Regions from separate parts of the Blastococcus sp. SYSU D00868 genome, predicted to be linked through region 3. Evidence: predicted binding sites of a transcription regulator. Region 3 holds the regulator's gene; each other region holds the start of a gene.
The links. Region 3 encodes LexA, which represses DNA repair genes until DNA is damaged. Its sites were predicted from a motif close to TCGAACANNTGTTCGA; they were not measured.
Positions count from the first base shown of each region.

Region 1: a site for LexA is predicted at 2,375-2,390, ahead of dnaB (replicative DNA helicase). Genes of this name have one in related genera too.
Region 2: a site for LexA is predicted at 3,341-3,356, ahead of ACI79F_RS09140 (DUF222 domain-containing protein). Genes of this name have one in related genera too.

Region 1 covers NZ_JBJGZO010000008.1:79,039-85,035, reverse strand. The annotation lists gene dnaB (replicative DNA helicase) at 1-2,277, opposite strand, end outside; gene rplI (50S ribosomal protein L9) at 2,932-3,378, opposite strand; gene rpsR (30S ribosomal protein S18) at 3,390-3,626, opposite strand; gene ACI79F_RS09585 (single-stranded DNA-binding protein) at 3,665-4,153, opposite strand; gene rpsF (30S ribosomal protein S6) at 4,156-4,446, opposite strand; gene ACI79F_RS09575 (hypothetical protein) at 4,658-5,743, opposite strand; gene ACI79F_RS09570 (deoxyribonuclease IV) at 5,860-5,997, shown strand, end outside.
Region 2 covers NZ_JBJGZO010000007.1:199,729-205,725, reverse strand. The annotation lists gene ACI79F_RS09145 (glycosyltransferase) at 1-1,629, shown strand, start outside; gene ACI79F_RS09140 (DUF222 domain-containing protein) at 1,766-3,337, opposite strand; gene ACI79F_RS09135 (hypothetical protein) at 3,618-4,034, opposite strand; gene ACI79F_RS09130 (metalloregulator ArsR/SmtB family transcription factor) at 4,228-4,611, shown strand; gene arsB (ACR3 family arsenite efflux transporter) at 4,608-5,729, shown strand; gene ACI79F_RS09120 (arsenate reductase ArsC) at 5,726-5,997, shown strand, end outside.
Region 3 covers NZ_JBJGZO010000003.1:3,045-9,041, reverse strand. The annotation lists gene hflX (GTPase HflX) at 1-903, shown strand, start outside; gene ACI79F_RS03370 (phosphatase PAP2 family protein) at 974-1,720, shown strand; gene ACI79F_RS03365 (hypothetical protein) at 1,692-2,795, shown strand; gene lexA (transcriptional repressor LexA) at 2,832-3,611, opposite strand; gene ACI79F_RS03355 (LysM peptidoglycan-binding domain-containing protein) at 3,919-4,455, shown strand; gene ACI79F_RS03350 (hypothetical protein) at 4,566-5,123, shown strand; gene nrdR (transcriptional regulator NrdR) at 5,480-5,997, shown strand, end outside.

The DNA.
Region 1 (5,997 bases), on a different contig from region 3:
CACCCGCTTGCCCGACGTCATCAGCTGCAGGTAGTCGATGACCACGAGCTTCAGGTCGTTCCGCTGGCGGAGACGCCGCGCCTTGGCTCGGATCTCCATCATCGTCATGTTGGGCGAGTCGTCGATGTAGAGCGGGGCGTCGGCCACCTCACCCATCCGGCGGGCCAGCTTCGACCAGTCCTCGTCCGACAGCGTGCCGGCGCGCATGTGGTGCAGCGGCACCTTGGCCTCGGCCGACAGCAGACGCATGGTGATCTCGTGCTTGCTCATCTCGAGCGAGAAGATGACCGTCGCCATGTGGTGCTTGATCGCCGCTGAACGCGCGATGTCCAGGCCCAGCGTCGAGTTGTGGGTCGGGATGAAGCTGCGGCCGGCCAGGAACAGCGAGTCGGCCGCGTCGACCTGGATGCAGCGCACCGGCACGCTCGCGATCGGGCGGACGTCGGTGATGAACCGGCTGCCCCGCGCGGTGAACGTGCGGGCCCCCCGCTCCTTGTGCAGCAGCTTCTTGCGCTCGAGGCGGAAGACCTCGTCGTCGGTGCTGAAGGTCAGCGTGTAGCAGGTCGAGGACTCCTCGCTGCGGCCCTTCACGCGCTTGGTGGTCATCCGCACCCGGTGCCCGAGGCTCGCGATCAGCTCGCGGGTGTCCTCGGCCAGCCGCCGGCTGGTGACCCCGAACTGCACGACCCCGCTGGGGGCCACGGTGCCGTCGGTGTCGAGCAGACCCGCCAGCAGTGCCCGCCGCTGGGCCACCGAGGCCCGCAGGTAGGCGACGGGGATGTGCTTGTCGCCGAGCACCCCGAGGCCGCGCAGGAGCGCCTTCACGGTGCCGTGGTCGTCCCGGCAGGCCTGGCACTGGGCGAGGCCGGACGACGGCCCGCCGCAGTCCGGGCAGGTCGCCTGGCGACCGACGCCGCCGCCGGCGCGCAGCCGCCCACCGCACGTCTTGCCACAGGTCTGCACCTGCGACGTCCGCGGCACGAACAGCTCGCCGCAGATCGGGCACGGGCGGGCGGCGACCTCGGCCTGCGGCAGCCGGAGCGAGTACCGCCGGTCGGTGCCCGTCGGCTCGGCAACGAGCCCCTCGGCCTCGATGTACACGGCGATCTCGGGGTCGGCGCTGGTGAACTGGGCCGCGGCCGAGGTGCCGTCGCCGAGCCAGACGCCCAGCGCGTACGGCGGCAGCGGCAGGTCGGCCTCGGGCAGGTCCAGCGGGGCTGCGTTGGTCACCGAGTGGTTGAGCCGGGCGTCCCGGGTCGCGCACCGGACGGTGCGGGCGATCTCCTCGGTGGTGCGCACCTCGGCGAAGGTCTGCTGGCTGCGGTACCCGTTGTAGCCGCTGCGGGCCGCCTGCGCCGACTTCCGGCTGGCGCGGGTCTCGGTGAGCCACTGGTGCTGGGCGTCGGCGACGATCACGGAGCCGTCGGAGAAGTGCACCTCATAGCAGGGCCGGCCGGTCATCACCTCGGTCGCCGCGACCACCGTCGTCGGCCGGCCGTCGGAGCCGAGCACGCGGTCGCCGATCGCGATCTCGCCCATCGTCGTCCACCCGGTCGGCGTCGCGATGGGGGTGTCGAGCGCCAGGGCCTTGCCGACACCGGGACGGGCGGCGATGACGACCATCTGACCGGCCTGGAGGCCGTTGGTGAGCTCGTCGAGGTCGCGGATTCCGGTCGGCACGCCGCGGCTGACCCCGCCGCGGCTGGCGATGGCGTCGAGCTCGTCCATCGTCGGCTGGAGGATGTCCTCGAGCCGCGAGTAGTCCTCGCTCATCCGCTTCTCGGTGACGTCGTAGATCTCCTGCTGGGCGCGGTCGACGATGTCGTCGACGTCGCCCCGCCCGCCGGCCGCGCCGTAGCCCAGCTGGACGACGCGCGTGCCGGCCTCGACCAGCCGCCGCAGCACGGCCTGCTCGGCCACGATCGCGGCGTAGTAGCCGGCGTTGGCCGCGGTGGGCGTCGAGGCGATCAGCGTGTGCAGGTAGACCGCGCCGCCCATCTTCGACAGCTGGTCGGTGCGGTTGAGCTCGGCGGCGACGGTGATCGCGTCCGCGGGCTCGCCCCGGCCGTAGAGGTCGAGGATGCAGTCGAAGATGATCTGGTGCGCCGGCCGGTAGAAGTCGGCGCTGTGCAACTGCTCGACGACGTCGGCGATCGCGTCCTTGCTCAGCAGCATCCCGCCGAGCACCGACTGCTCCGCCTGGACGTCCTGCGGCGGCTGCCGGTCGTACTCCGGCGCCGTCGCCTGCGGCCGGCTGAAGTCGTCGGCCACCGCCACGTCAGTCCTCCATCCACTCTCCGGCGCACCCCGTCACAGGCCCCGGCCGCTGAGCCGGGGCCTGGTGGGGGAAGCACCAGGACGTCGTCCACCTGTCTCGAACGCTTGTTCGAGACGTTCCTACCGGCGGCCACCGACAGTTCGGGCCGGACGGGCAGGCGAAGAGGACGTTAGGAACGGCGGACCGGTCCGTCCATCACCGCTGTGGGCCCCGTTCTGCACAACTTGTGGACAAGTCGGTGGACACAGGCGTGTCGACATGTGGAGACAGCGGGGGACGGCGACGCGCTCGGGCGCGTATCCCGCGGCTGACCAGCGCAGGGACGACACACCGGGTGTGGACGGGAGAAATCCGGGAGAACTCGCCGTGTCGTCCCCCGGCGTGTCGCCCGCCCGGCGCACCCGTCCCAGGCGCCCCACCGGCGGGTCGTCGTCCACAAGAGCCGGACGTCACGAGCGGTGTGCGGCCACGACCCGATCCGGCCGCCGGACGGTCGTGCGGCGCACAGCGCCCGTGGCACGGGTCGGGGCGCGGGGGGCGCGGCGGGGCGTGCCGCGGGCCCGGAGCGGGGCGCAGCGCCCTGTCAACGCCCCGGGAACGCCACGAGGGGCGCCGGACCGGAGTCCGACGCCCCTCGTGGGGTGCTGCGGGTGTCAGGCCGCGACGACGTCGATCGTCAGCTCGGAGGCCACCTCGGGGTGGATCCGGACGGTGACCTTGTGCTGGCCGGTCGTCTTGATGCTGCTGGGCAGCTCGATGCGACGACGGTCCAGCTCCGGGCCGCCGGCCGCGGTGACCGCGGCGGCGACGTCGGCGGTGGTGACGCGGCCGAACAGGCGGCCGCCCTCACCGGCGCGGGCCGGCACGCGGACGGTCAGGCCACCGAGGCGGCCGGCCACGGCCTGCGCCTCCTCGAGGCTGCGCACGTCGCGGGCGGCACGGGCCCGGCGGAGCGAGTCCACCTGCTTCTCGGCACCGCGGGTGGCGACGATGGCCAGCCCGCGGGGCAGGAGGTAGTTGCGGCCGTAGCCGCCCTTGACCTCGACGGTGTCGCCGGAGGACCCGAGACCGGTGACCTCCTGCGTCAGGATCAGCTTCATCGTGCTCATGGTCAGCGCGCCGTGGAGGTGTAGGGCAGCAGCGCCATCTCGCGGCTGTTCTTCACGGCCGTCGCGACGTCACGCTGGTGCTGGCTGCAGTTGCCGCTGACGCGGCGGGCACGGATCTTGCCGCGGTCGGAGATGAACTTCCGCAGCAGGGTCGTGTCCTTGTAGTCGACGTAGGTCGCCTTGTCCTTGCAGAACTGGCAGACCTTCTTCTTGGGCTTGCGCACGGGGGGCTTGGGCACTGGGTTCTCCAGGTACGACGTGGATCAGGGAATGAGGATCAGAAGGGCGGCTCGTCGGACGGGCCGGCGGGCGTCGACCACGGGTCGCTCGCGCCACCGCCGCCGCCACCGCCACCGAAACCGCCGCCACCGCCGCCGCCGAAGCCGCCGCCACCCTCGCCGCGCTGGGCCTTGGTGACCTTCGCGGTGGCGTAGCGCAGCGAGGGGCCCACCTCGTCGACCTCGAGCTCGACGACGGTGCGCTTCTCGCCCTCCTTCGTCTCGAAGGAGCGCTGCTTGAGGCGACCGGAGACGATGACCCGCGAGCCGCGGGTGAGGGACTCGGCGACGTTCTCCGCCGCCTGCCGCCACACGTTGCAGCGCAGGAAGAGCGCCTCGCCGTCCTTCCACTCCTGCGACTGACGGTCGAACGTCCGCGGGGTGGAGGCGACGGTGAAGTTGGCGACCGCGGCACCCGACGGCGTGAACCGCAGCTCCGGGTCGGAGGTCAGGTTGCCGATGACGGTGATGACGGTCTCGCCGGCCATGGTCAGTGGACCTCGGGCCGCATCAGCTTGGTGCGCAGGACCGACTCGTTGAGGTTCAGCTGCCGGTCGAGCTCGGCCACGGCCGCGGGCTCGGCGTTGATGTCGATGACGGCGTAGATGCCCTCGATCTGCTTCTTGATCTCGTAGGCGAGCCGGCGACGACCCCAGATGTCGACCTTGCCCACCGTGCCACCGGAGTTGGTGACGACGGTCAGGAACCGGTCGAGGGAGGGCGCGATCGTGCGCTCCTCCAGCTCGGGGTCGAGGATGACCATCAGTTCGTAGTTGCGCATGGAGAAACCCCACCTCCTCTGGTCTCGGCGGCTGCAGTGCATCTGCAGCAGGAGGGTCGTACATGCGTCGCGCGCCCCCACCGCCGGACGACGGCCGGGAACGCGCCACCGCACAGGCTACCAGTGCGGTCGTTCGCGCTCCCCGGGCGTCCACAGGCGGACGCACGACGGCCGCCGCCCCCGGCGGGGACGGCGGCCGGCGACGAGGTGCTCAGCGGGAGCGGTGCGACCCGCCGCTGCGGGTGGCCAGCTGGGTGCGGACCAGCGCGGCGGCGGCCGCGACCAGCGCGACGACCGCCACGAGGGCGGGCAGCGGGAGGGTGTCGCCGGGCGTGCCGGCGGGGCCGGCGCTGGTCGCGCTCTCCTCGTCCAGGGCGGCGTCCCCGAGGCCGGAGAGCTGCCCGAACACCGGCACCGCGGCGCCGTCGTACCCGCCGGCACCGCCGGAGCCGTTCGCCGCCCCGCCGCCGGGCACCGCGCTGGCGCCCGAGCCGGGCGTGAACCGGCTGAGGTCCAGCGCACCGGCGCCGCCGCCGGTGGGCGACATGTCCGCGGCCCCCAGCCCGGTGTCGTAGGCGTAGGGCGAGCCGTCGACGCCGGACGCGGCCGGCGCCTGCGGCACCACCGGCTGCTCCGGGGCGGGGGCCTCGCCCTGCGGCAGCACCTGGGGGAGCACCTGGCCCAGGCCCGGCAGGCTCGGGACGTCGATGGTCGGCAGCTGCGGCAGGTTCACCGACGGCAGGTTCGGCAGCGGGATCAGCGTGTTCACGATGAACGGCGTCGGGACGCCGATGGTCACCGTGGTCTGCGTGCCGTTGTAGGTGACGACCTGGCTCTGCGGCAGCGCGGCCAGCGCCCGGCTGGTGACCGTGTCCAGCAGCGACCCGACGACCGAGGCGTCCGGGACGCTGACCCGGTAGGTGTAGGTGATCCAGCACGGGCCGATGCAGTTGTCGTCGAACCGCTCCTCCACCGACTGGCCGCGCTGCAGCGGGTGGTCGCCGGAGGGCAGCCGCAACGCGACGTCGGTGTGCACTCGCACCGTCACCAGCGACGGCAGCAGGCCCCCGCCGCCCACCTGCAGCGTCTTGTCCTCGATCAGGTTCGTGAAGCGCACCGTGTCGCCCGGGTCGACGCTCACCAGCGGCGGCGTCAGGTCCCGGATGTCGACCGGCACGGTGTCCGCCGCGCTCGCGGACGGGGCGGCCAGGACCGACCCGGCCAGGATTGCCAGCCAGAGCAGCACCGCTCCGGCGAGCCCCCGCCGCGCGCTGCGTCGGATCCGCCCCGTCGCCATCCCTGCACACCCTCCGTCGAGCTACTGGGGAGTAACCCCCGTCACGGTGCAGGAACGATGATGTGTGTCCCGGGTTACGGCCAAACCTGTCATCGGCCGGAACTACTGTCGCCGACGTGGCCTCCCACCCGATCGGCGTACACGTCGGCCCCGGCCTGACCGAGGACGACCAGCTGCTGGACGGCGGGCCGGTCGCCCGCGCGGCGGAGATGGACGCCGACGGCGTCCAGGTCTTCCTGGCCGACCCGCAGGGC
Region 2 (5,997 bases), on a different contig from region 3:
GCGGAGAACCGGGGCCTCGGTGCGGCGCTGAACGTCGCGCTGGACGCCACGACCGCCCCGCTGGTCGCCTACCTCCCGGCTGACGACGTGTGGGCGCCCGCGCACCTCGAGGCGCTGCTCGGCTGCCTGACCGGGCCCGGCGTCGTCCGCGCGCGGACGGGCCTGACCGAGCCGGCGGACACGCCCTACGACCAGCTGGTGCAGGTCGCCCACCGGCGCACCGCCGACCGCTGGACCGAGCGGGCGGAGCTGGAGACCGACGACCTGGACCGCCTGATGTGGCGCCGGCTGGACGCCCGCGGTGCCGTCGCCGACACCGGCCGCGTCACCTGCTCGTGGACCCGCCACCCCGGGCAGCGGTCGCGGGCGATCCGGCCGTCGGCCGACGGCGGGCTCAACGTCTTCCGCGCGCGCTACCGGGTGGCCGAGCCGTTGCGCTTCTCCTCCACCGACGGCGGCGAGGTCGACGAGCGTGCCCGCTACGCCCGCTTCCGCCGGCGGACGTACCGGCCGGCGCCGGAGGGGCTGCGGGTGCTCGTCGTCGGCGAGCTGGCGTTCAACCCCGAGCGCGTGCTCGCCCTGGCCGCGCGGGGGCACGCCCTGACGGGCCTGTGGACGGCGTCCGGGCTGGGCGACAGCACGGTGGGGCCGCTGCCGTTCGGGCACGTCGCCGAGCTGGGGCCGGCGGTCGACCCCGCGGCGGGCGGGTGGCGGGAGGCGGTGCGGGAGCTGGCGCCCGACGTCGTCTGGGCGCAGCTGAACTGGCGCGCGGTACCGCTGGCGCACGCGGTCCGCTCGGCCTTCCCGGAGGTGCCGTTCGTCTGGCACTTCAAGGAGGCGCCGCAGCGCAGCGTCGTCCGCGGCGAGTGGCCGCTGCTCGCCGACCTGGTGACCGCGGCCGACGCCGCGCTGTTCTGCAGCGAGGAGGAGCGCGACTGGTTCGCCCTCGCCCTGGCCGGCCGGGTCGACCCGGGGCGCCTCGGCGTGCTGGACGGCGACCTGCCGCTGCGCGAGTGGTCGCAGGCACCGCTGTCACCGAAGCTGTCCGACGCCGACGGGCAGCCGCACACCGTCCTCGCCGGCCGGCCCGCGGGGCTCGACCTCGACTGGGTGCTGGCGCTGGCCCGCCGCGGGGTGCACACGCACCTGCACGGCCAGGTGCGCGCGCCCGGGGCGACGGGCTCGTGGACCTCGTGGCTGGACGAGGCGCTGGCCCGGGCGCCGGAGTTCGTGCACGTGCACCCGCCGGTCGGGCCCGAGGAGTGGGTGCCGGTGCTGTCCCGGTACGACGCCGGCTGGCTGCACCGCTTCGACAGCGCCAACGGCGGCGACCTGCGGCTGGCCAGCTGGGACGACCTCAACTCCCCCGCCCGCCTGCCGGTGTACCTGGCCGCGGGGCTGCCGATGCTGCAGCAGGCGAACCCGGGGTCGCTGGTCTCCGTCGAGCGGGTGCTGCGGGACGAGGGGACCGGGCTGCTGTTCCGGTCGGCCGACGAGGTCGCGGACCTCCTGGCCGCCGAGGTCCGCACCCGCGCCGGCGCGGCGGCCGCGCTGGCCGTCCGCGACCGGCACACCTTCGACGCCCACGCCGACCGGCTCGTCGAGCTCTTCCGCTCCGTCCTCCGCTGACCGGTCGCCCCACGGAGCTCTCGCCGATGGGGCGACACGTCGACATGACGGCACGTCGCCGTGGCGGCACGTCGCCGTGGCGCCATGACCGCATCGCGACATGTCGGCGCTCCCGTCGCGCTGGCTGTCGTCGCGCTCAGAAAGGTGGGTCACCGGGCGCCTCGGGGGGCCGCCACGAGGTGCCGGCCAGTCCGTGCCGGATCAGCCGGAGGATGCCCGGGTACGGCTTGCTCCCGGCTCGGCGGTGGGGCGGCTCGGGCGGCTCGGGCGGCTCGGGCGGCTCGGGCGGCTCGGGCCGTTCGGCTCGCTCGGGCGGCGGTCGCAGGCCGGGTGGCCGGGTCGTGCGGGTGACCCCGGACGGGGTGGTGACCAGCAGCGTCCCGTCGTCGGTCATCTCGAAGCGCCATCCGCGGGCGAAGGTCTTCAGCCGGTGGTGGCCGCGGCACAGGCAGCACAGGTTCGCGCAGTCGGTCGGCCCGCCGCAGGCGTGCGGGACCACGTGGTCGGCGTCGGCCCAGCCGACCCGCTGCCCGCAGTTGGGGAACCGGCAGGTGCGGTCGCGGGTGTGCACGAACCGCTGCTGCGCGGCCGTCGGCGAGTAGGCGTCCGTGGCCGGCGGCCGGTCCAGCACCGCGCACGAGCAGGCCGCACCCGGGTGGTCGGGGCAGCCGCGGCGGGCCAGCCGGCGCAGCTGCTCCAGCGTGGCGGTGGCCAGCAGCGCGCCGTCGTCCCCGGTCACCCCGACCGTGACCGACCCGCCCTCGGGCGGTTGCACGCCCAGGGCGTCGAGGCGGCGGAGCAGCTCCCGGAGGTGGGCGGCCGTGATCGACAGCCCACTGACCTCCCCGGCCTCGGTGCTCTCCCCGGTGAGCGCACCCAGCGGGGCGGTGATCCGCAGATCGGCGGTCACCGGCGGCCGGCCGGTGTCCCAGACCCGCAGCACCGTGTCGACGAAGGCCCGGGTGCGCAGCTGCCCGATCGGTCGCTCGTCCCCGTCGGCCTTCAGCATCCCGGCCAGCTGGTCGACCACGTCGTGACAGGCGGCGGCCTCGTCCGCGGGCAGGTCCACGGCGAGGGTCGCCATGCCCTCCCGCGGGGAGGGGTAGACCCGCACGTCCGCGGCCTTCTCGGCCTCCTGACGCCGTTCGTCGACGCCGTCGGCGTCGAACTCCGCCAGCAGCGCCTCGGCCCGCTCGCGCAGCCTGCGGATCGACAGGTCGACAGCCTCCGGCAGCACGACGGCCTCCACGCGGCGGGCCAGGCCCGGGTCGGCGTGCTCGAGCACCTCGGCCAGCACCCTCGCCCGCGGCTCGTCGAGCACACCGGCGGCCAGCGCACCCCACGTGCTCGGCAGGGCCTCCCGGTAGGTCCGGGCCCGCACCGCCAGCTTCCGCGCGGTGCCCGGACCGCAGTTGAGGACCGTGGCCAGTTCTGCGGGGAAGAACTCGGACACCCCCGGCAGGCGCTCCGCCGCCGTCCAGGACCCCCGCCCACCCCGGCGACCGGCCGGCGGGTCGTCGGTGTCCGGCGACGCGTCCGCCAGCGCCAGGACCAGCTCCGCCTCGTAGGCGGCGATCATCGCCTTCTGCGCCGCCAGGAGCTGCAGCTCGGTCGCCACCTGCTCCGGGGACAGCAGCTCCACGGGCAGGCGCGGCACCAGGACCATGACCCCCTCGGCGAGGGACTCCCCGGCGACCGCTGCCCGCATGGCCCGAACATACGTTCGAGGTACGACAGTTTCTGCAGCTCATCGGGTCGGCGCTCGAAGTCGACGGACACGGGGATGCGGCGGGGGCACGCGCAGATCCAGACAGCCGATGCGGGACGGAGCCGTCGTACGGGCGCGCCGGAGCAACGAGCCATCGCGCGAGCCCGCCGGAGCCACGAGCGGCCGCGCGATCGTCCGGCCGGGGCCAGAAGCCCGGGGTGCTCGACCCTGCGAGGGGTCGGCGGCCCAGGCGTCCCCCGGGGGCTGCGGGGCGGCCGGACTACGTCGTCGTCACGGGCGGCTCGGCGCCCTCGGGGCCGTCCTCCAGCCCGTCGTCCTGCCGGTCTGGCACCCGCCCACGCAGGCGGACCCGCGGCAGGTGGACCGGGGGCAGACGCAGGTGCGGCGGACGCAGACGCGGCGCGCGGAGGCGCGGGATGCCGACGTGCGGCACGTGCAGGTGCGGCACCTCGACGCGCGGCAGGCGGGGGCGCCGGGGGCGACGGTGCGCACCCTGCCACGCGGCGACCAGTGCCGCGGCCTGCCGGCGGCGCTCCGCCTCCTCCCGGCGCACCGCCGCAGCACGCGCCCGGCGGGCGGCACGCTCCGCGCGGGCGGTGTTGCTCCTGGCCAGCCAGACGACGAGCGCGGTCAGCGCGGCGAAGCCGGTGACCGCGACGACTGCCCACCACCACATGACGGCCCCTCCTCTGAGGCCGTCGCGCGGCACCGACCGCGGGGCGCGCGACGATGCACGAACGATCCCGCGCCGGCGGCCCCACGGCCAGCACCCCCATCCCGCGACTCCGCCGACGCGCCCGGACGGGGCCCGCACTCGAAGCCATAGACGGATGTCGATACGATGAGCGTCGATGTCTGGAGGAGGACCCGTGGACGACGCCCGCTGCACCCCGGCCGACGGCACCGCCATGAGCGCCGACCGCGCCGCCGAGGTGGCCGCGCTGCTCAAGGCCCTGGCCGACCCCGTGCGACTGCGGCTGGTCAGCCTCATCGCCTCCACCGGGAGCGGCGAGGCGTGCGTCTGCGACCTCAACGCCGCCTTCGAGCTCACCCAGGCCACGGTGAGCCACCACCTCAAGGTGCTGCAGACCGCCGGCGTGCTCGACCGGGAGAAGCGCGGTGTGTGGGCCTACTACCGGGTCCGCCCGGAGGCACTGGCCGCGGTCGCCGACGTCTTCAGCTCGCCGAGCCTGGCCGGGACGAGCCCGGCCCTCGCCGGCTCGAGCCCCACCCTCGCCGGGACGACGGCGTGAGCGACGTCGTCGGCGAGACCGCCCGCGCGAGTGCCGAGGCGCCGGTCCTGCAGCGGCTGTCCACCCTCGACCGGTTCCTGCCGGTCTGGATCCTCGCGGCGATGGCCGGCGGCCTCCTCCTCGGCCGGCTCGTCCCCGGCCTGGACGACGCCCTCGACGCCGTCCGCGTCGGCGAGGTCAGCCTGCCGATCGCGATCGGGCTGCTGCTGATGATGTACCCGGTGCTGGCGAAGGTCCGGTACTCCGAGCTGGACCGGGTCACCGGTGACCGCCGGCTGCTCGTCGCCAGCCTGGTGCTCAACTGGCTCCTCGGCCCGGCGCTCATGTTCGCCCTGGCCTGGCTGCTGCTGCCCGACCTGCCCGAGTACCGCACCGGCCTGGTGATCGTCGGCCTGGCCCGCTGCATCGCCATGGTGCTGATCTGGAACGACCTCTCCTGCGGCGACCGCGAGGCGGCCGCCGTCCTGGTCGCGATCAACTCGGTGTTCCAGATCGTCGCCTTCGCCGCGCTCGGCTGGTTCTACCTGCAGGTGCTGCCCGGCTGGCTGGGCCTGGAGACGACGTCGGCGGAGTTCAGCTTCTGGGCGATCCTGCTCAGCGTCCTGGTCTTCCTCGGCATCCCCCTGGTCGCGGGCTTCGTCACCCGCACGATCGGCGAGCGCACCCACGGCCGCGAGCACTACGAGTCGCGCGTCCTGCCGCGGATCGGCCCCATCGCGCTCTACGGGCTGCTGTTCACGATCGTCATGCTCTTCGCGCTGCAGGGCGAGGCGATCACCTCCCGCCCGTGGGACGTCGCCCGGATCGCGCTGCCGCTGCTCGCCTACTTCGCGCTGATGTTCGGCGGGTCGTTCCTGCTGGGGATGCGGCTGCGGCTGGGCTACGCGAAGACGACGACGCTCGCCTTCACCGCCGCGGGCAACAACTTCGAGCTCGCCATCGCCGTCGCCATCGGCACCTTCGGCGTCACCAGCGGCCAGGCGCTGGCCGGGGTGGTGGGCCCGCTCATCGAGGTGCCGGTCCTGGTCGCGCTGGTCTACGTGGCGCTCCGGGCCGGCCGCCGCTTCTTCCCCGGCGACCCGACCGTCCCCACCACCACCGCGAGGAGCGCCCGATGACCCGACCCAGCGTGCTGTTCGTCTGCGTGCACAACGCCGGCCGCTCGCAGATGGCCGCCGGCTGGCTGCGCACGCTGGCCGGGGACGCCGTCGAGGTCCGCTCCGCCGGGTCGCTGCCCGCCGACGAGGTCAACCCCGCCGCCGTGCAGGCCATGGCCGAGGCCGGCATCGACATCACCGACCAGCGCCCGAAGGTGCTCACGACCGACGCGGTCGAGGCCTCCGACGTCGTCGTCACCATGGGCTGCGGCGACGCCTGCCCGGTCTT
Region 3 (5,997 bases):
GCGCAGATGCAGTACATGCTGCCGCGGCTGCGCGGCTGGGGTGAGTCGATGTCCCGGCAGGCCGGTGGCCGGGTCGCCGGCGGTGGCGGGATCGGGACCCGCGGCCCCGGTGAGACCAAGATCGAGACCGATCGGCGGCGCATCCGCTCCCGGATGAGCAAGCTGCGCCGGGAGATCGCCGGCATGGCGACCGCGCGGCAGACCCAGCGGGCCAACCGCGGCCGCAACGCGGTCCCCAGCGTGGCGATCGCCGGCTACACCAACGCCGGTAAGTCCAGCCTGCTCAACCGGCTGACCGGCGCCGGGGTCCTGGTGGAGAACGCGCTGTTCGCCACCCTGGACCCGACGGTGCGCCGGGCGGAGTCCCCCGACGGGCGGGAGTACACCCTCACCGACACCGTCGGCTTCGTCCGGCACCTGCCGCACCAGCTGGTCGACGCCTTCCGCTCCACCCTGGAGGAGGTGGCCGGCGCCGACCTGCTCCTGCACGTCGTCGACGGCTCCGACCCCGACCCGCTCGGCCAGATCGACGCCGTCCACGTGGTGCTGCAGGAGATCGACGCCTCGTCGGTCCCCGAGCTGATCGTGGTCAACAAGGTCGACGCCATGAGCGAGGACGACGTCCTCACGCTGCGGCAGGCGCTGCCCGGCGCGGTGTGGGTGTCGGCCCGGACGGGCGAGGGGATCGACCGGCTCCGCGAGATCGTCGCCGCCCGGCTGCCGCACCCGGACACCGAGGTCGACGTCCTGGTGCCCTACGACCGCGGCGACCTCGTCGCCCGGGTCCACCGCGACGGCGAGGTGCTCAGCGAGAGCCACGAGGCGGGCGGCACCCGGCTGACCGCGCGCGTCGACGGCGGCCTCGCCGCGGCGCTGGACGGGTACGCCGTCCCGGTCGCCTGACCGGGCGGCGCGCCGCGCCCGTCGACCCGCCCAGGTCACGGGTCGGTCACGGCGCCGGTACCGTGACCCGGTGACCAGTGGCGTGGTGCGACGGTCGCCGGGCGCCCCGTCCGGCGGGCGTCCGGTGCCCGAGCACCCGCCCGTCGTGTCGACCGGCCGGCCGCCGTGGTGGGCGCTGGTCGCGGCGCTCGTCGTCGGCACCCTCCTCACGGTCGACCTGCTCCTCCACGGCCTCACCCGCGACGTCGACGGTTGGGTCTCGGACACGGTCGGCGGTTGGGGGCTGCGTGACTCGGCCGCCTACGACCCGCTGTACTGGGTGACCCAGATCGGCGGGCGGGGGACCGTGCTGGTCGTCCTCGTCGCCCTGGTCGGAACGCTCGCCGTGCGCCAGCGCACGCTGCGCCCGCTGCTGCGGGTGGTCGTCGCGCTCGTCCTGCTGACGGTCGCGGTGTACAGCCTCAAGTACGCGATCGGGCGGACCGCCCCCGGGCACGCCGGCGACTTCCTGCACCACCCCGACGGCCAGTCCTTCCCCTCCGGGCACCTGGCCAACGCGGTGCTGCTGTGGGGCGTCGCCCGGTGGCAGGCGGTGCAGTACGGCCTCGCGCCGTGGCTGCAGCGCCTCTTCTGGGGCCTGGCGGTGGTCGGGCCGGTGCTGTGCGCGCTGGCCATGATCGCGCTGGACTTCCACTGGCTGAGCGACGCCGTGGTGGGGGCGGCCGTGGGCGTCGTGCTGTTGGGCGTGGTTCACGCGCTGGACGCGAAGGTCCTGTCACGCTGGGTGGGTGCCCGAGCAGGCCGTCTGTTGTCGTGACCGCGCGCGGACGGCGCGGTTCCCGGCGCAGGCCGCGCTGACCGTCGCGGTCCTGACCGCCGGCCCGCTCGCCGCCTCCGCGGTCACCGCCCCGGCCGCGCGCGCGGAGGCCGCCCCCGACCCGGTCGTGCAGTGCGAGATCACCGATCCGGGCCTGACGGAGCTGTCCGGGCTCGTGGTCGGCGCCGACGGCACGATGCTGGCCATCAACGACGGCGGTGACCAGGTCGCCGTGCACGTCGTCGACCCCACGTGCCGGGTCACCGGCGTGCACACCGCCGCCGTGGACCCCTACGACCCCGAGGACCTCGCGGTCGGCGGCGACGGGACGGTCTGGCTCGCCGACACCGGCGACAACACCGGCAACCGGTCGACGGTCGCGCTGCTCGCCCTCCGCCCGGACGGCTCCACCGCGGTGTACCGGCTCACCTATCCCGACGGGCCCCACGACGCCGAGGCCCTGCTGCTCGCCCCCGACGGCACGCCCTACATCGTGACCAAGGAGGTGCTCGGCTCCAGCGACGTCTACCGGCCGGTGGCCGCGCTCGAGGAGGCCGGCACCGTGGGCCTGGTCGAGGTGGCCTCGGTGGACCTGACCCTCACCGGCACCCCCGGCGGGCCGGTCGGCCGCGCCGGCCAGCTGCTCGTCACCGGGGGAGCGGTCGCGGCCGACGGCTCGGCGCTGGCGCTGCGCACCTACACCGACGCGTACGTGTGGCCGCTGGCCGGGTCGGACGTGGCCGGCGCGCTGGCGGCGGAGCCCACGCGGATCGCGCTGCCGGAGTCGCCGCAGGGGGAGGCGATCAGCTTCTCCGCCGACGGCGCCTCGCTCGTGGTGGCCAGCGAGGGGCTGCCCAGCGCGGTCACCGTCGTCCCGGTGCCGGCGGGGACCGCGGCGTCCGGCGCCACGGGCGCGCCGGACGGCTCCCTCGACGACGTGCTCACCGGGTCCGACGACGGCGTCTCCCCGGCGGCCGCGGGCGCGGTCGCCGTCGTGGTGGCCACCCTGGTCGTCTGGCTGCTCGGCCGGTTCCGCCGCCGCGGCGCGCCCCCCGGCGGGGCGCCCCGCCCCTGACCCGGCGCGGCCGCGGGCGGCCCGCCGGAGCCGGGGTCAGACGCGCCGCAGGACGGTGACCACGCGGCCGAGGACGGTCGCGTCGTCGCCGGGGATCGGCTCGTAGGCGGGGTTGTGCGGCAGCAGCCACACGTGCCCGTCCTTGCGCTTGTAGGTCTTCACCGTCGCCTCGCCGTCGATCATCGCGGCGACGATCTCGCCGTTCTCGGCGGTCGGCTGCTGCCGCACGACGACCCAGTCGCCGTCGCAGATCGCCGCCTCGATCATCGAGTCACCGGTGACCTTCAGCATGAAGAGGGTGCCCTCGCCGACCAGCTCGCGGGGCAGCGGGAAGACGTCCTCCACGGCCTGCTCGGCCAGCACCGGGCCACCGGCGGCGATGCGGCCGACCAGCGGCACGTAGGTCGGCGCGGGGCTCGCCGTGTCCTCGGCCACCGGCGGCGGGGCGGCGGTCGCGCCGGTGGCGGCCGCGATCTCGCCGGGGAGCCGCACGTCGAGGGCCCGGGGGCGGTTCGGGTCGCGCCGCAGCCAGCCCTTCTTCTGCAGGACGGAGAGCTGGTGGGCCACCGAGGAGGCCGAGGACAGGCCCACGGCCTCGCCGATCTCGCGCACCGACGGCGGGTAGCCGCGGCGGTCGATGGAGTCGCGGATGACCTCCAGCACGCGGCGCTGCCGCTGGGTCAGCCCGTCGCCCGCCTCGCCCCGGTCCGGGAAGGTCCGCACCTCCCTGGCCACGGCCGGCGTCGGCCCGGTCGTCGTGCCGCCCGCGCGGCGCGACCCGCCGCGTCCCCCCGACGTCCCGCTCGTGCCCGCCACGTCTCCTCCTCGCCGGCCGTGTCGCCACGGCTCGTCCGTCCACCCCCGTGGCCGCCTGCCGTGTCCGTGCCGCGGCCGCCGTCCGGCGGTGGTGCCCAGTCGGACGGTAGCGCGTCGGGGCGCCGTCCTCAAACACATGTTCGAAATCCGCTCGTGTCGGGTCGATCCTGTCGGCCCGGTGCGGTAGACATCGCACAGACGTTCGGATCGAACGGCTGTTCGAACCCGCGGGTGCGGCCGCGGGCGGTGGCGGAGGAGGCGCTGGGTGGCTGGCAGGGCGCGCGGGGCGGCGGTCCCCGGATGGGGCGTGGACGGGTCGGGCGGGGTCCCCGCGGGGCAGCGGGGCACGGGGCTGCGGGTGGCCGGCCCGGTGCGCCCGCTGGGCGAGCGCGCGGGCGGCCGTCCGGCGGTCCGCGCGGCGGGGCCGGTGGCCGGCGCCCCGCCGCTGCGCCGGGACGCGGTCCGTCCCGGGGCGCGACCGGTGCGCCTGGAGGTGCGCCCCGCGCGTCCGGGCCCCGGCCGTCCCGCCGGGGCGTCGCGGCCGCGGCCGGTGCGGTCGCCGGTCCGGCTGACCCGGCGCGGGAGGTGCGTCCTCGGGGCGCTCGCCCTCGGCGTGGCCGCCCTCGCCTTCCTCGTGCTGTCGGCACTGCTCGGTCCCGGCGGGGAGCTGGAGCTGGCCGGGGGCAGCAGCGTCGTCGTCCAGCCGGGGGACACCGTGTGGTCGATCGCCACGGCGGTGGCCGACCCGGGCGAGGACGTGCGGGCCGTCGTCGACGCGATCGAACGGCTCAACGACCTCGAGGGCGCCGTCGTCGTGGCCGGCCAGGTGCTCGAGGTCCCGTGACCGCGGCGCGCCGGGTCGCGACATCCACGATTCGGGAGCGCGATCTTCGTCAACCCTCGGGGCGGCGTCCTGCCCGGGAGGAGCGGGGGAGCCGACCTACCGTCTCGCTCGTGCCAGTAGACGTGCGCGGCCGAGCAGCGGTCACCATCGCCCAGCCCCTCGACGCCGAGGTGTTCGTGGCGGGCTCCTGGGTGCCCGGCGCCGTCCTCGGCTGGCGGCACGACGAGGCCGGCGGATGTCAGGCGCAGGTGCGCGTCGGCCAGGGCGGCCACCGGCAGGAGCGGTGGGTGGAGCTGCCCGCGGTCCGGCTGCCCGAGCGGGACGCGGTCCCGGCGGGGGCCGCACCCGCGCCGGCCGCGGCGCCGCCACCCGCGGAGACGGTCGTGATGAGCCGCGCCGAGCTCCGCGGGCTGCTGGCGACCGGTCCGGCCGGCCGCGCCGCCGGGCGGCGACGTCGGCACGCCAGCGACCTCACCGCCGAGCTGCCGGCGGTCCGCTGCGCCGACGCCGCGGCGGCCCCGGGCCGTCACCGCGCCCCCGCGGGCGCCGGTCGCCACCGCGCCGACGACACCCTCGCCGGCCCGCCGGCCGCCGACCTGCTCACCCGGCCCATCCGGGTGGAGGACGTCGCCGCGTGGTCGCGGCGCACCTCCGCCGCGTCCTGCTGACGCCCCGCGAGCCGACACGCCATACACCGCTGGAGGGCCGTCGCGCACGCTGCGCGCGGTCGCCGTCGGCGTGTCCGTGTGACGGCTGGTGTGTCTGACCGCCGCTGGTCACGAGCGTGTTGCAGGGGAACACGCCACGCCGCGTTGCGCTTGCACATCTAGTGGAGCCGGACCTAGGGTTCCCCTACATCTAGTAGTTGCACCGCTGTAAGTCCGTCCACAGGGCGTCCTCAGCTCCTCCCCGGGATGTGCACCGGTTGTCCCCAGGAGGGTCCACAGAGGGCCCCGGCGGGCGCCCGGCGTCGCTCGCGGAGCGGGCCGGGGCAGGGGTGCGGACCGGGGGAGGAGGAACCGCCGTGCGCTGTCCCTTCTGCCACAACCCGGACAGCCGGGTCATCGAGACCCGGGAGGCCGACGAGGGCGCGACGACGCGCCGCCGCCGGTCCTGCCCCGCCTGCGGCCGCCGCTTCACCACGGTGGAGGAGGCGGTGCTCGCCGTCGTCAAGCGCAGCGGCGTGAGCGAGCCGTTCAACCGGAGCAAGGTCGTCGCCGGCGTGCGCCGCGCCTGCCAGGGCCGGCCGGTCGACGAGGACCAGCTGCAGAAGCTCGCCCAGCAGGTGGAGGACGCGATCCGGGCGACCGGCGCGGCCGAGGTGCCCGCCCACGAGGTCGGGCTGGCGATCCTCCGCCCGCTCCGCGAGCTCGACGAGGTCGCCTACCTCCGCTTCGCGAGCGTCTACCGGGCCTTCACCTCGCTCGAGGACTTCGAGAAGGAGATCAGCGAGCTGCGGGCCCGGCACCTCACCGCCGGGACCCTGCCGCTGCCCGGCATGCACCCGGAGCCGCCCGCCGGCCGCCGCCGGGGCGGGACCCG